Regions from separate parts of the Lysinibacillus sp. NPDC093712 genome, predicted to be linked through region 3. Evidence: riboswitches for the same ligand, from Rfam matches in the RefSeq annotation. Region 3 holds a riboswitch; each other region holds the start of a gene.

Region 1 (3,166 bases), on a different contig from region 3:
GTCACCACTCGAAATAACAGAAACGATATTTCCAGCCTCCGCTTGACGTACCGCTTCTTGTGCTCGTGACACTTCTTCTGTCATACCAGTACTAACAATCGACTTCGCACTTACTAAATCTTGAATGAGCTCAACATACGTTTTATAACCGATAATAAATTCACTTTGTTGTAATGCCTCTACAGCACGTGTCGTAATATGCTTGAAGTCCCCAGGTCCAAAGCCTACAACAAAAATCTTTCCTTTTTGCGCCATTTTTTACCCCTCTTTCACCTTGTCGATGCCTTTAATGGCTGTTGTTTGTGGAGTACGTTGCAACGTACCTTCTGTCAGTGTAAAAACATGCTCGCTATGTAAAGAATCATGGTTTAAATCTTGTACAAGTGTTCTACCATGCTCAACTGTTGGTACACGATACCAATTTCCCTGTGGATACGCGATCACAACACAAGCATCTTTACATCTGCCATTACAACGCGTTCTTGTCGTATGTATTTCCTTATCGAGTGCTAATTTCTCTATTTCGTCTCGTATTGCAAGCGTAATTTCCTCAGCTTCTTTTTTCATGCAACTACTACCATTACAAATAAAAAGATGGGTTTTCATGCCCTCTAAATTCCAAGTTGTCATTGCTTTTCTCCCCTCATTCTACTTTTAGGAAAAAGAAAAAACCTTTACTCGATATCGAAGAGTAAAGGTTTTATAGAAGCCAAAATAAAAACGAATATACACGTATCCGCTCTCGCTTCACTTCTCCCTCCGAAAAGTTTGCATGTCATCAACTAAGCAGGTTTCCTGACTTAAGCTTCCTCTTACTTTCGCGCCTTCCCAAATCTTCAGTGGCATTGCGATTTCATCAGCTATTACAGTAGCGGGGGCTGTACCGGGTTTACACCGATTTCCCTATTATCTCGAAGCATTTCGAGCACTTAATGATGGATTTATATTTAAATTTTGAAATGAAATGTTAATAAAACGAATATAAAACTGTTTCTATCATAGCCTATCATTTTTATATTTTTCAACATTTCTTTTTTATTTATTAGATTTTTAATAAAATTTCAACAAATATTTCATTGAAATTGATTGATTTTCTCTGACGTTTATCTGAATTTTCTAGATTTTTATTCTATAAAAAAATTTTTTACAAAAAAAGGATAGCTTATGATTAGAAAAACATGTTACACTTCTTCGTGAAAACTCACAACTTCATCTTTTTTCGGTGCGAAGTGTATACATTTTGCTTAAAAGGGAAGCCGGTTCAAGTCCGGCGCGGTCCCGCCACTGTACTAGGGAATTTTATAGAAAATGTCACTGTCCATAGGACGGGAAGACCTATAAAATGTTGAACTAAAGCCAGGAGACCTGCCGAGGAAATCGTGATCGTTTCAACCTACGAGGATAGGTGTGCGGCTTGGCAAATGACAATTCTATTTGCTTTTTCAGCTATGCACTTTTCCGAAACGGAGAAGTGCTTTTTTATTGCGCACGCTACATTCGAAATTTACTGTTGAGGAGGAAAGGTTTTGAAATTTTCTTTTTGGAAACTTAGTTATTTCTTAGTGGCTTTTTTACTAGTACCAAAACGAGCGTTTGCCATGCATATCATGGAAGGATTTTTGCCGATTGAATGGGCGATTTTTTGGTGGGTCATTTCGATTCCATTTATTATTTTAGGATTACGTTCTATTCGTAAAACAATAGACGAAAATCCTGAAACGAAAATGATATTAGGCTTATCAGGTGCATTTGCATTCGTCTTGTCGGCACTGAAAATTCCATCAGTAACAGGAAGTTGCTCACATCCTACTGGTGTTGGCCTTGGTACAGTTCTTTTCGGACCATTAGCCATGAGTGTCATTGGAACAATCGTTTTATTATTCCAATCATTACTTTTAGCGCATGGTGGTATTACAACTTTAGGTGCAAATGCTTTCTCTATGGCGATTGTAGGACCAATTATTGCGTACTATGTCTTTAAAGGTTCTCAAAAAATCGGTCTATCATTCTCTATTGCTGTCTTTTTTGCAGCGATGCTTGGGGACTTAGGTACATATGTTGTCACTTCAGTTCAATTAGCACTGGCTTTCCCTTCTGAAGTAGGAGGCTTTATGGCTTCATTCACAAAATTTGCAGGGATTTTTGCTTTAACGCAAATCCCTCTAGCAATTAGTGAAGGGATTTTAACAGTTATCGTTATGAATTTCTTAAAAAAATACAATGTGAGCGAATTAAAGGCACTACGTGTTTTCTCAGCAAAGGAGGCACATTAGGATGAAGAAAAATTTACTGCTACTAGCTGTCGTTGTACTTTTAGCAATTATCCCTCTTTTCGTACAAAAAGGTGCAGAATTCGGTGGTGCAGACGGAGAAGCTGAAGCTGCAATCGGGGAAATTAATGCAGAATATGAACCGTGGTTTGAAAGCTTATGGGAGCCACCAAGTGGTGAAATCGAAAGCTTATTATTTGTATTACAGGCTGCTATTGGTGCTGGCTTTATTGGCTATTTCGTAGGCTATATGCGCGGCAAGCATAAGGAAGGTTAAACGATGTTACTCATTGATAAGTATGCTTATATGAATAAACTAGCGTCCGTTCATCCGTTAGAAAAAATGACGTTTTCCTTAGGGTTACTGCTATTGTCGCTTATCGTGAGAGATGAACTTATTTCACTCATTACATTTATTGTAATGAGTGCTTTTATCATTTTAGGCGCAAAAATCCCTTTCCAATATTATGCGAAATTACTATTGTTACCAGGATTTTTTCTGCTATCCAGTTTACTATCTATTTTGATTTCAATTGCACCAAATTCAAGTAACCTCCCAGCACATTTCTGGGCATTTTCTCTTAGTAATTGGACTTTTTTCATCGGAAATGAAAGCTTGATCACAGCACAGCAGCTATTGTTCTCTGTATTAGGCAGTATTAGCTGTTTATACTTTTTAATTTTAACGACATCGGTCCAATCTATTTGTCACGTCTTACGTCAATGGCGTCTGCCTGCTTTATTTGTAGAATTAGTAGAGCTAACGTATCGATTTATTTTCATCTTTTTAAATAGCATGCAAAAAATTCATCTTGCTCAACAATCACGCCTTGGCTATCAATCACCTATGCAATGGCTACGGTCAATTTCCATGCTTATTGCAGCATTATTTGCGG
Region 2 (3,166 bases), 530 kb from region 3:
CGACCCAAGCTTTTTCTGTAAAAGCGAAGCCTGTTAACTTTTCACCAAAGTATTCCACCATATCTGTACGCTCGAATTCACCATGCACGAGTACATCAATATCTAAATCTTCTTGAATGGCAATCCATCGTTTCGTTTCTTGTGCGACAAAGTCAGCATATGCTTCATCTGAAAGCTGTTTTTTTCGCCATGCATTACGTGTGCGCTTTACTTCATCAGATTGAGGGAAGCTACCAATCGTAGTCGTTGGGAATAGTGGTAGCTGCAGTGACTGTTGTTGAATAATCTGACGCGCATTAAAATCATTTTGACGTTCAAAATCCTCTGTCGACACCGTTTGTACTTCTTGTTGAACAGCCTGATTATTTCGTACAGGATGTTTTTTTAATGCTTCAATTGCTTTCATGCTCTCAGAGATAGTATGATTTGACGTGTGATTTTTTTCTTTTAAATACTTAGCCACCTCTGATATTTCTACTAATTTTTCATCAGCAAATGCAAGCGCATTTTTTAAGACAGGCTCTAATTTTGTTTCAAGTGCGGTCGAAATCGGCACATGCTGTAAGCTACATGACGATTGAACCCACAGCTCTTGGGCACTAGTCAGCTGTTCAATTGCCCTAACTGTAGTACTTATCTCTGCTAAATTTGCCCTCCAAATATCTCGTCCATTAACAATTCCTACTGCCAATACTTTATCATGTGGAAAGCCAAATTGACGTAGCGCCTCCATATTTTTCGTATAGCCATGAACAAAATCTAAGCCAAATCCTTGTACAGGGAGTTCAATTAGTGTGTTATAAGCTGATAACGATTCAAAATAGGTTTGTAACATAATATTAGCCTCTGGTACAGCGGCTGCTAATTGTGTATATATTTCTTGCACAAGTTTGACCTCCGCCTCATCTAATGATGTGACTAATGCAGGCTCCTCTAATTGAATCCAATCAGCACCGGCTGTTACTAGTTCTTGAATAACCTGCGCATACAGTGGTAGTAGTGCTAAAATAAACGCAACTTGTGTTACTTTATCGTAACCTTTTGTTAGCTTGCAAAATGTATATGGCCCGATTAGCGTTGGCTTTGCAGTAATGCCATATACTTCTTTAACCTCAAGGAAATCTGCAAGTATTTTATTGTCTGTTAGTTGCAGAGCTTGACCTTCATATTCAGGGACAATGTAATGATAATTTGTATTGAACCATTTTGTCATTTCACTCGCAACAGCTTCTTTATTTCCACGTGCTACCGCGTAATACGTTTGTAAGTTAACCTTTCCACCCTGCCAGCCGAAGCGCTTTGGCACTAAGCCAAACATAACCGCTGTATCAAGCATTCTGTCATACAGTGTGAAATCCCCAACTGTGACAATATCTATACCGCTACGAAGCTGCTTGTCGATGCGTGCAAGACGGATTTCTTTAATTTTTTGTAAGAAATCTTCTTCTGTAAGTTCATTTCTCCAAAATGCCTCTAATGCCTTTTTCCATTCACGGTCTTCCCCTATGTATGGGTAGCCTATTACAGTCGTTGTATACGTCATATTCCTTCTCTCCTCTGGTTTAAAATAAAAAAACCATCTTCCTTTTTAGGAAAATGGTAGTTATTGTATATCTAAATTAGCTATGACGAGGCGATACGATAATATATTAATTATCGTATATATTCGTTAGTCGCACAGTGCCGATTCGGTCACATCTCACCACCTATTTCCACGTAGGTTATTTGGTGTGTACTAGACATTGGCAGGTCTCCTGGCTTCTCATCAACACGCCTCACAGCCTTCCCAGTTCCCCAGTGGCATATGTGATTTGCTCCGATTTACAGTTGCGGGACAGCGTCGGATTTACACCGACTTCCCTTTTAAGCCAAACTTTCATTTGGCACCAACTCTTACACAATATTCAATTATGTTTCCTACTATAACATATATTTTTCTGAAAAGTATAACTTTTATGAAGATATATGTATTATTTCTGTACAGAGTTACACTTTGAGTAATTTTTAAATGGACTAATTGACGACATAATAATAAAACAATCTACTAATCCGAAAAGGTATTTTAAGTAATTTGTAGAAATATATAGTTATAGAAAGAACGTGCGAGGAGGATTACTATGATTGTCGGATTACATCACATACAATTAACGATTCCAAAAGGTACCGAGGAGCAAGGGAAAGCTTTTTATTGCCGTTTGTTAGGCCTCAAAGAAATAGAGAAACCAGAATCTCTTAAAGGGCGTGGTGGATTTTGGCTACGAGTTGGTCAGCACGAAGTACATGTTGGCACAGAAGAAGGCTTTGATCGACTAACAACGAAAGCCCATATTGCCTATCAAGTAGAGGATGTAGCATATTGGAAAAAAGTATTAACAGCGCATCATATCGAAATCCTTGATTCTGTTCCAATTCCTAATTATGAGCGCTTTGAATTTAGAGACCCTTTTGGTAATCGAGTAGAAATTATTCAGCCTATTTAAATTTTTAAAAAGCAGCCATCAATGGCTGCTTCAGACTATAGACAAACGCGAAGATTTTCGAGTTTGTCTATAGTTCTTTATTATTTAAAATTAATATAAAAGTGATGACTACTACCGTTGATTTCCTGTATGGGCTGTCGATTTCCGCGGATACACACGTAAGCCGCAACCCCCACTATCGCGCTGTCTGGTGCGTCTCACGTTCTGTGCGTTCCCACAGGAGTTGTCCGTCCTCTACTCCAATCACCCATGACTCAAACTATGTATTTCATACTTAATGATAAACAAAAAAATTCCTATACTACGTGCTTTTATAAATACTATTTGACTCATATAGTTATTTTTATATCATTCCTTACCCTTATTTTGATTTCCCTATTAGCACATTACCTAGCATTGTTTCTATGTGTGATAATCCATAGTTGCTAGCGTTTTTTGTATGCACTATTTATCAAACTGAAACATTTGTAATGAAACTGTAAATTCAAGCGATAAAGCCTTATATATCAAGGTTTTTACATAAAGCGATGCTCCCTGTGGAAACATTTACCTCGCAGAACCCCTACTTTTTCATGCTACGATTATTGCAACAGCAAGCAAACAGATATGAATTTACTGCTCGCTTACAGGAGGTAAAAACAGCATGAAAAAACAATTTTTAAAAACTACACTAGCATTATCGATTG
Region 3 (3,166 bases):
TCATTTTGGTCAGTAATGATACTTGTTTCTTGTACTTGTAGAATTTCTGTACATAGGTTCGACATTTTTACACGACCTATATTTTTAAGTGGATGTACATCGTTGACATTATCATCAAAAATTTCGAAAGGATAGCCTGATTCAAATTGTGCTTTTTTCACTTCTGTATAAAGTCTACGAGCATTCAAGCGTTTAATCTTACGGATATTCGGGTTATCTAGTAACTCGTAATACATCTCAGTAATTGAGATTTCAGACATCCGTTTACCATATTCTTTATAAATATCATATGGGCTAAACAACACAATATCTTTATCACGTTTCATCAGTTCAAAGAAAATACTTGGAATAATAATACCTGTTGATAGCGTTGCAAGACGGATTTTATCATCCGCATTTGGCTTTTTCGATGAAATAAAATTTTCTATATCTGCGTGGAAAATATTTAGATAGACAACACCAGAGCCGTTTCGTTGTCCGAGCTGATTCGAATAGCTAAACGAATTTTCTAAAAGTTTAGCAACCGGGATAACACCACTTGCACGATTTAAAATTTCTTTAATAGGATCACCTAATGGACGTAAATCAGTTAAGTTTACCCCCACTCCACCTCCAAGGCGTGATAGCTCCAAACAATAACCAATATTTTCAGCAATACTATTCATTGAATCGTCCATTGATAGTTTAAAGCAGCTTACTAATTCGCCACGCGCTTTTTTCCCACTATTTAATGCGGTTGGTGTTGCTGGTTGGTACGCTTCCATCATTGCCTCAACAGAACGTTCTGCTAAAACAGTGTTCCCTTGTGCTAAATATAAAGCGATGATAACAATACGATCCTCATATTTTTCTAAAATTTCTTCTCCGTCACGACTTTTCATTGCGTAGCTATCATAAAATTTACTCGCACTCATAAAAGAAGGGAAGCGGAAATTATAATCGTATGCTTTTTTGTATAGATGTTTAATAAAATCTATTTCATACATGTCGATAAATTGTTTCTCATAGTAACCCTCATCGACTAAATAGCGAATTTTTTCTTCAATATCAATAAAATAACGTAGACGCACATTTACATATTCTAAAAAATAACGGCGTGTTGCTTCACGGTCCTTTTCAAGCTCTAATTGACCTGTCGTGCTATAGCGATTAAGCACCTCATTATTAAGCTTTAAATATGTTTTCATCCCTTCACCCTCGTTTCATAAAACATTTGTATTACTTCATAATCAGCCTGATATCCCCGTAAATCTAATTTACATACTAGCGGGACTTTATAGGCTTCTGCAATTTTCTCACCAGCTCCGCCAAACACATGGTGTCCAAAATTACTATTACCACTAACAGCTACTCCCTTGCAAAATTCCTTGTTTTGCTCTAAAAAGCGGTCTACTTTTGCAGGAATATCACCTAAGCCGTCTGTGTATGTTATTAAAAGATAGGGCTCAGTCAACAATAATCCATCATGTATTTCTATTGATTCACCATCTAATTTAGTAACAATATTACGCACATTACCTGTACGACTGGCATAAACGATCATATTGCAATCATCTCAATTTGAGAAACAATTTCTTTGACATCTCCTATAAATGTGTCATTTACTTCAAGAACAGGCACACTTAAAAAACCTGCGTCCATAATTTTTTGTTTCGCTTGCTCATCGTGATCAATGTTGACAATTTCTGCTTCAAGTCCTGCACGTTGTAATTCCGATTTGACCCAAAGACATTTTGGGCATATAGTTTTAGTATAAAGTTTCATTTTAAATTCCCTCTTTTCATAATATAAAAAGGCTATCTCTTGGGAGAGACAGCCTAAGTTAGAAACGTAAAAAAACAAAAAAAATCGTCACGTCCCCATTTCTTATTCCCCGAAGAAAGGTTGATTTGTTTTATGATAGGCAGGTCTCCTGGCTTTGCTTCACTCTCTGATTTCCTTCCCATACGAATGCACAGTGGATTAAATCATCGTCAGCTTTTACAGTTGCGGGGACAGCGTCGGAATATACCGAACTTCCCTATTACACTACATATTGTAGTACCTAAATAAAACGAACACAATATATTGTTATTCAATACAATTAAGTGTACCATCCTTCAAGTAAAAAGTAAATCTTGAAAAGGGAATTCTTTATTGTGTAACTTTTCGTTATTTTCTGTAGAACGAATTCGTAGTACCAAAGAATTATAGATTATTTTACATGGCGATCATCCATAAAATATAAGCATAATTTTTATTTTACTCCAACAAACAGCGATAGTTTCTTATAGAAATCAGGTGTTGCTGCTGCATAGATATTGAACTGAGGATTATATTTAGACAATAGTTTAACTAATAACATAGCACTTAAAAGATTTTGTTCACTATCATAAGTCCTATAACTCTCGTACAATTCTTTTACTTTATCATTCCCAGTATGACGAAAAAAATCTATCACATCTGCGTTCTTTAAATAATCATTTTTCCATTCGTAACAAATTAAATTTGTCAGAAAAAACATTTCCAATCCAGGCATTTTACCTATGTTGATAAGCATTGCCATTCCATAATCAAATGCATTTTCTTTCCATTTCAATGCCCGACGGTCATTATAAAAACGCATTAACTTTTGTAAACCATGTCCATTTTGTTTCACAAGATAAAAATGAATATTTGTATTGGCGTCAATTTTTTCCCATTGTTCAATGGTGAATTTATATTTTTTTATAAGCTTCATCCAAAGTTTCTGGAGCTGTTCTTTTGAAAAATAGTGTGTTTGTTCGTTCCACCAAAGAAAAGATTCAAAATATACTAGCGCATCAAGCCTCTCTAATTTCTCGTTATTAAAGCTTTCTAATAATTCTATAAAAAAAGAGTCTGTTCGATTTATTAAAGAATCCCTTTCCAGATCATCATGATTTTGCATACATTTCAAACCTTCTCTTTCCTTTTAAATTTATTTTTTGTAATGTGCTCGTTCCTTATTTAGCGCCTACTATTTCACGTTTTACATTTAAATAAGCATAATTAATATTTTTATAATCATGCTCATTTTCTTGTATTAGCCTGTTCATATATGTTTGCAAAGAAATGCCATTTTGACCCGAAAGGTTATTCATAATTTGTTGTTTTAACTGATTTTCATAAAATGAAATTGAATGTGATGTCATCTAGCTCACTCCTA
Region 4 (3,166 bases), 110 kb from region 3:
TTTAACTTCAAATGATTTTGTTCATTGATATTTAAATAAATATTACCTTCAAGGTATGTTCCTTTATTTAATATTGCTGTTGGCAATTGAATTGAGAGCTGTTGTTTTGTAATTGCCAATGATGCATTTTGAGCATTTGCTTTAAATGTACCTACATTTGTAAGTTTTCCTGCTTGGCTAACTCGGTAGTTATAATCACCATTGTTTATTAACTTGAAAGAAAATGTTTTTGTACCATCCGGGTTATTTGTAGCTACCCCTTCAGGCTGGACTTCTTCAAATGCAATAAAGTGTTTGATTTTTTTTCCTACAAATAATTCAGCATCTTGAGGAACTGTAAAAGTTATGTTCCCAGAAAACGGAATAGCTGCACTAATTGTTTGTACTGATGCCGAAAGTGTTACTGTAGTGCTATTACTAAATGGAACATATTGTGTGTGCTTTGCATCTGGCTCAAACGTATAGTAGATTTTTCCCCCTACAAGGGCTAATACTGGAATCTGTCCTTGTGTAGTTACTTTACCTAGTTTTATTGACGTATCGTTCGGTATTTCTTGCCCAACTTTTACAGTGTAATCACTATCAACATTCCAACTTGTATTACTAGCTTTAAAATTAAGCTGGCGGAATTGAAATTCTTGAGTTGATTCTGCTTTTACTGTTAGCTGACCACCGCCAACACTGTTATGATTGCTATCAAATCCTTCGTAGCGATAACTTCCTACTGGTATAGTTGCTGTATAAACATTGTATGTTCCTTCAACACCAGAGCCTAAGTTTATTTCTTGATCATTCGTATCATAAAGCTTTAAAATGACAGCTTTAGGTGCGACAGTAAATTTCACTGTGCTAGTAATATCTGTTTGTAAACCAGTTTTTTTACTAAATGCATTTGTGGCTTGATTTAGTGCTAAAACTTTTGCATCTATTTCTTCTTGACTGGCATTTTCATCTGCGATTAGTTCCTGTGCGTCTATAATTTCATTTGTGTATGCATCTAATTCAGCTTGAGTAACCCAGTAATCAGTAGGAGCTACATCTTTTCCATCTAAGCTTACTTTCACAGAAGCTTTTGTTTGTTCAGCTTGTTGAACCGCTGTTTGCAAAGCTGTTTTATCAGCTTTAACGATTTCTTCCCCTTCTCCATTTAAAGCAGCATTTAAATGGAGAAGTGCTGCATCCACATTTGTTTGACTACTCTCCATATTTTTAAGCTGCACATATGCGGCGTCATAAGAAGACTTTACTTGTTCATTTGCTAAAATTTCGTTTTTAGTTGGTGAGCTATTAATTTCAGCAATTTTCGCTGTTAACTCATCTTTATTCGCTGGCGTAATTAAACTACTTCCCTCAAAGCCGCCACCTAAATCTGTTCCATACCCCCATACTGTAAACTGCCATCTAATGATATCACCATCTTCTGGGAACCATTCAGAAGCACCTCGAGGAATAAAGTTATTATTTACAGCTACCATCCAGCCAGACATAGATGTATAGTCCATCTGTTTTAACCAGTCGGATTCCATTCTTCCATTAACGGGACCAGATTCATCAAGAATGTATTTTGGGACGCTCACTTCTCCAGGATCAGGATCAAAGACACCTGCTAAGTAGAAGCTTTCTTCTACAGATCCTGTAATGTCATAGTTACCTTCTCCTAACAGGTTAACTATAACCTTAGCTATATTATCCCCTTCATAAAAAGGAACACGAACAGGTTCCTTTATGTAGCCTTGCCCCAGTGTAAACTTCTCTACGGAAACCGTCACATAACCTTTAGGTTCAGTATTATTAAATATCGTCGCACTATCATTACTGGTAATAGGTGATAGCTCGCTTTCCGTTTGCTCGGTCATTTCTTTCTCTATTGATTCTTCATTAGTTTGAATAGTAGAATTTGTTTCTAACTCACTAGTATCATTTTGTTGTGTCTCAGCGAATGCGACTGGTGATAATAACGAAAATGATAAGATAAAGACAATCGCTATATTCAACCATTTTTTATAAAAGTCCATTTCTTTCCCCCCAATTTTTTTATAGATGAATGCGCTTGCAATAACTAGAAAATAAAAAAGATGCTTCTCTAATAAAAGAGAGCATCTAAGGAAAACAGAAAACGGCTTCAAATACTATTTGCCAATTCGTCTATTTGCCGTAAGTTCTCCTAGCTTCCGAAGAGATTTAATACGATGAAATAAAGGCAGGTCTCCTGGCTTGTGTACCCTAATCAGAACCTTCCCATCTACTTGAGGCATTTTTCCTCGTTTGACAGTGGTATTTTCTGGGGTCATCTACACATACAGTTGCGGAAACAGCTTCGGATTTGCACCGAATTCCCTATTAAGCTCTTAAAAGAGCACCTTTATTCTGCATTTGCTATTCACTTAATGCTAAGTTTAGCATAGTTTCCATCTTTTCAAAATAGTTTAAAAAAACAAGCATGACTGATTATCTAATAATAATGGAGTTGAATCTTTTTTTGCTATTATCCTTTATTCAATTAAATTAGTAGCACAACAGTATTCTCAATAAAAAACGCCAGAGCAATGATACTCTGACGTTGAAATCATTATTTTGTCGTTACTTTTCTTCCGTATGTCATCCATCTCCACACTTTTTCCAATGGCCCGATTTTGAAAAATTTAAAATAAATGATACTAAAGATGATTTGAATCACAAAAATCATAATGGCAATGATGACAATATAGGAAGTCGAAAGTACTTCGAGTCCCATGAGAGATATAATAGCTAACCCTATAAAACTTTGAGCTAAATAATTTGTAAACGCCATCTGTCCGACACGTCCAATTGGCTGTAGAATTTTTACAACATTTTTGTGTTCTAGAATCAGGAATAAACTCGCTAAATACAAATATGTAGTCGGGATTACACCTAAACCTAGTACTAATTGAAGCTTTTGATCATCATTTTGAGATGCAAACCAAATCCAACTAGATATAGCTACAAATATTGGAGCTGTTACATATAATACCAACTTTATTTGCTTGGTAAGTTGTCTCACATTTCTTATCCAGTCAGCTTTTGCTACTAGAAAACCTGTTAAAAACATAATAAAAATAGTTATTGTATCATTCCCTAGTACATTAAAAACTGTTGAAAGGATAGCTAGGTTTGGCAAAAACATTTGTCCAAGTATGCTTACAAT

Evidence for each region. Region 3 has a riboswitch for cobalamin ahead of ACQKNX_RS01080 (glutaredoxin family protein). Riboswitches for the same ligand answer to the same signal wherever they lie in the genome.
Region 1: another riboswitch for cobalamin. It lies ahead of ACQKNX_RS08780 (energy-coupling factor ABC transporter permease); the one in region 3 lies ahead of ACQKNX_RS01080 (glutaredoxin family protein).
Region 2: another riboswitch for cobalamin. It lies ahead of metE (5-methyltetrahydropteroyltriglutamate--homocysteine S-methyltransferase); the one in region 3 lies ahead of ACQKNX_RS01080 (glutaredoxin family protein).
Region 4: another riboswitch for cobalamin. It lies ahead of ACQKNX_RS00545 (S-layer homology domain-containing protein); the one in region 3 lies ahead of ACQKNX_RS01080 (glutaredoxin family protein).

What each region holds. Positions count from the first base shown of each region.
Region 1 is NZ_JBNNUU010000002.1:259,032-262,197, forward strand. It holds gene cobJ (precorrin-3B C(17)-methyltransferase) at 1-255, opposite strand, end outside; gene ACQKNX_RS08775 ((2Fe-2S) ferredoxin domain-containing protein) at 259-630, opposite strand; cobalamin riboswitch at 769-948, opposite strand; cobalamin riboswitch at 1,204-1,387, shown strand; gene ACQKNX_RS08780 (energy-coupling factor ABC transporter permease) at 1,527-2,273, shown strand; gene ACQKNX_RS08785 (energy-coupling factor ABC transporter substrate-binding protein) at 2,275-2,547, shown strand; gene cbiQ (cobalt ECF transporter T component CbiQ) at 2,551-3,166, shown strand, end outside.
Region 2 is NZ_JBNNUU010000001.1:746,549-749,714, reverse strand. It holds gene metE (5-methyltetrahydropteroyltriglutamate--homocysteine S-methyltransferase) at 1-1,543, opposite strand, end outside; cobalamin riboswitch at 1,728-1,906, opposite strand; gene ACQKNX_RS03820 (VOC family protein) at 2,118-2,480, shown strand; gene ACQKNX_RS03815 (C40 family peptidase) at 3,124-3,166, shown strand, end outside.
Region 3 is NZ_JBNNUU010000001.1:212,287-215,452, reverse strand. It holds gene nrdE (class 1b ribonucleoside-diphosphate reductase subunit alpha) at 1-1,187, opposite strand, end outside; gene nrdI (class Ib ribonucleoside-diphosphate reductase assembly flavoprotein NrdI) at 1,184-1,543, opposite strand; gene ACQKNX_RS01080 (glutaredoxin family protein) at 1,540-1,764, opposite strand; cobalamin riboswitch at 1,886-2,063, opposite strand; gene ACQKNX_RS01075 (hypothetical protein) at 2,237-2,908, opposite strand; gene ACQKNX_RS01070 (hypothetical protein) at 2,964-3,152, opposite strand.
Region 4 is NZ_JBNNUU010000001.1:102,500-105,665, reverse strand. It holds gene ACQKNX_RS00545 (S-layer homology domain-containing protein) at 1-2,015, opposite strand, end outside; cobalamin riboswitch at 2,183-2,379, opposite strand; gene ACQKNX_RS00540 (DUF418 domain-containing protein) at 2,570-3,166, opposite strand, start outside.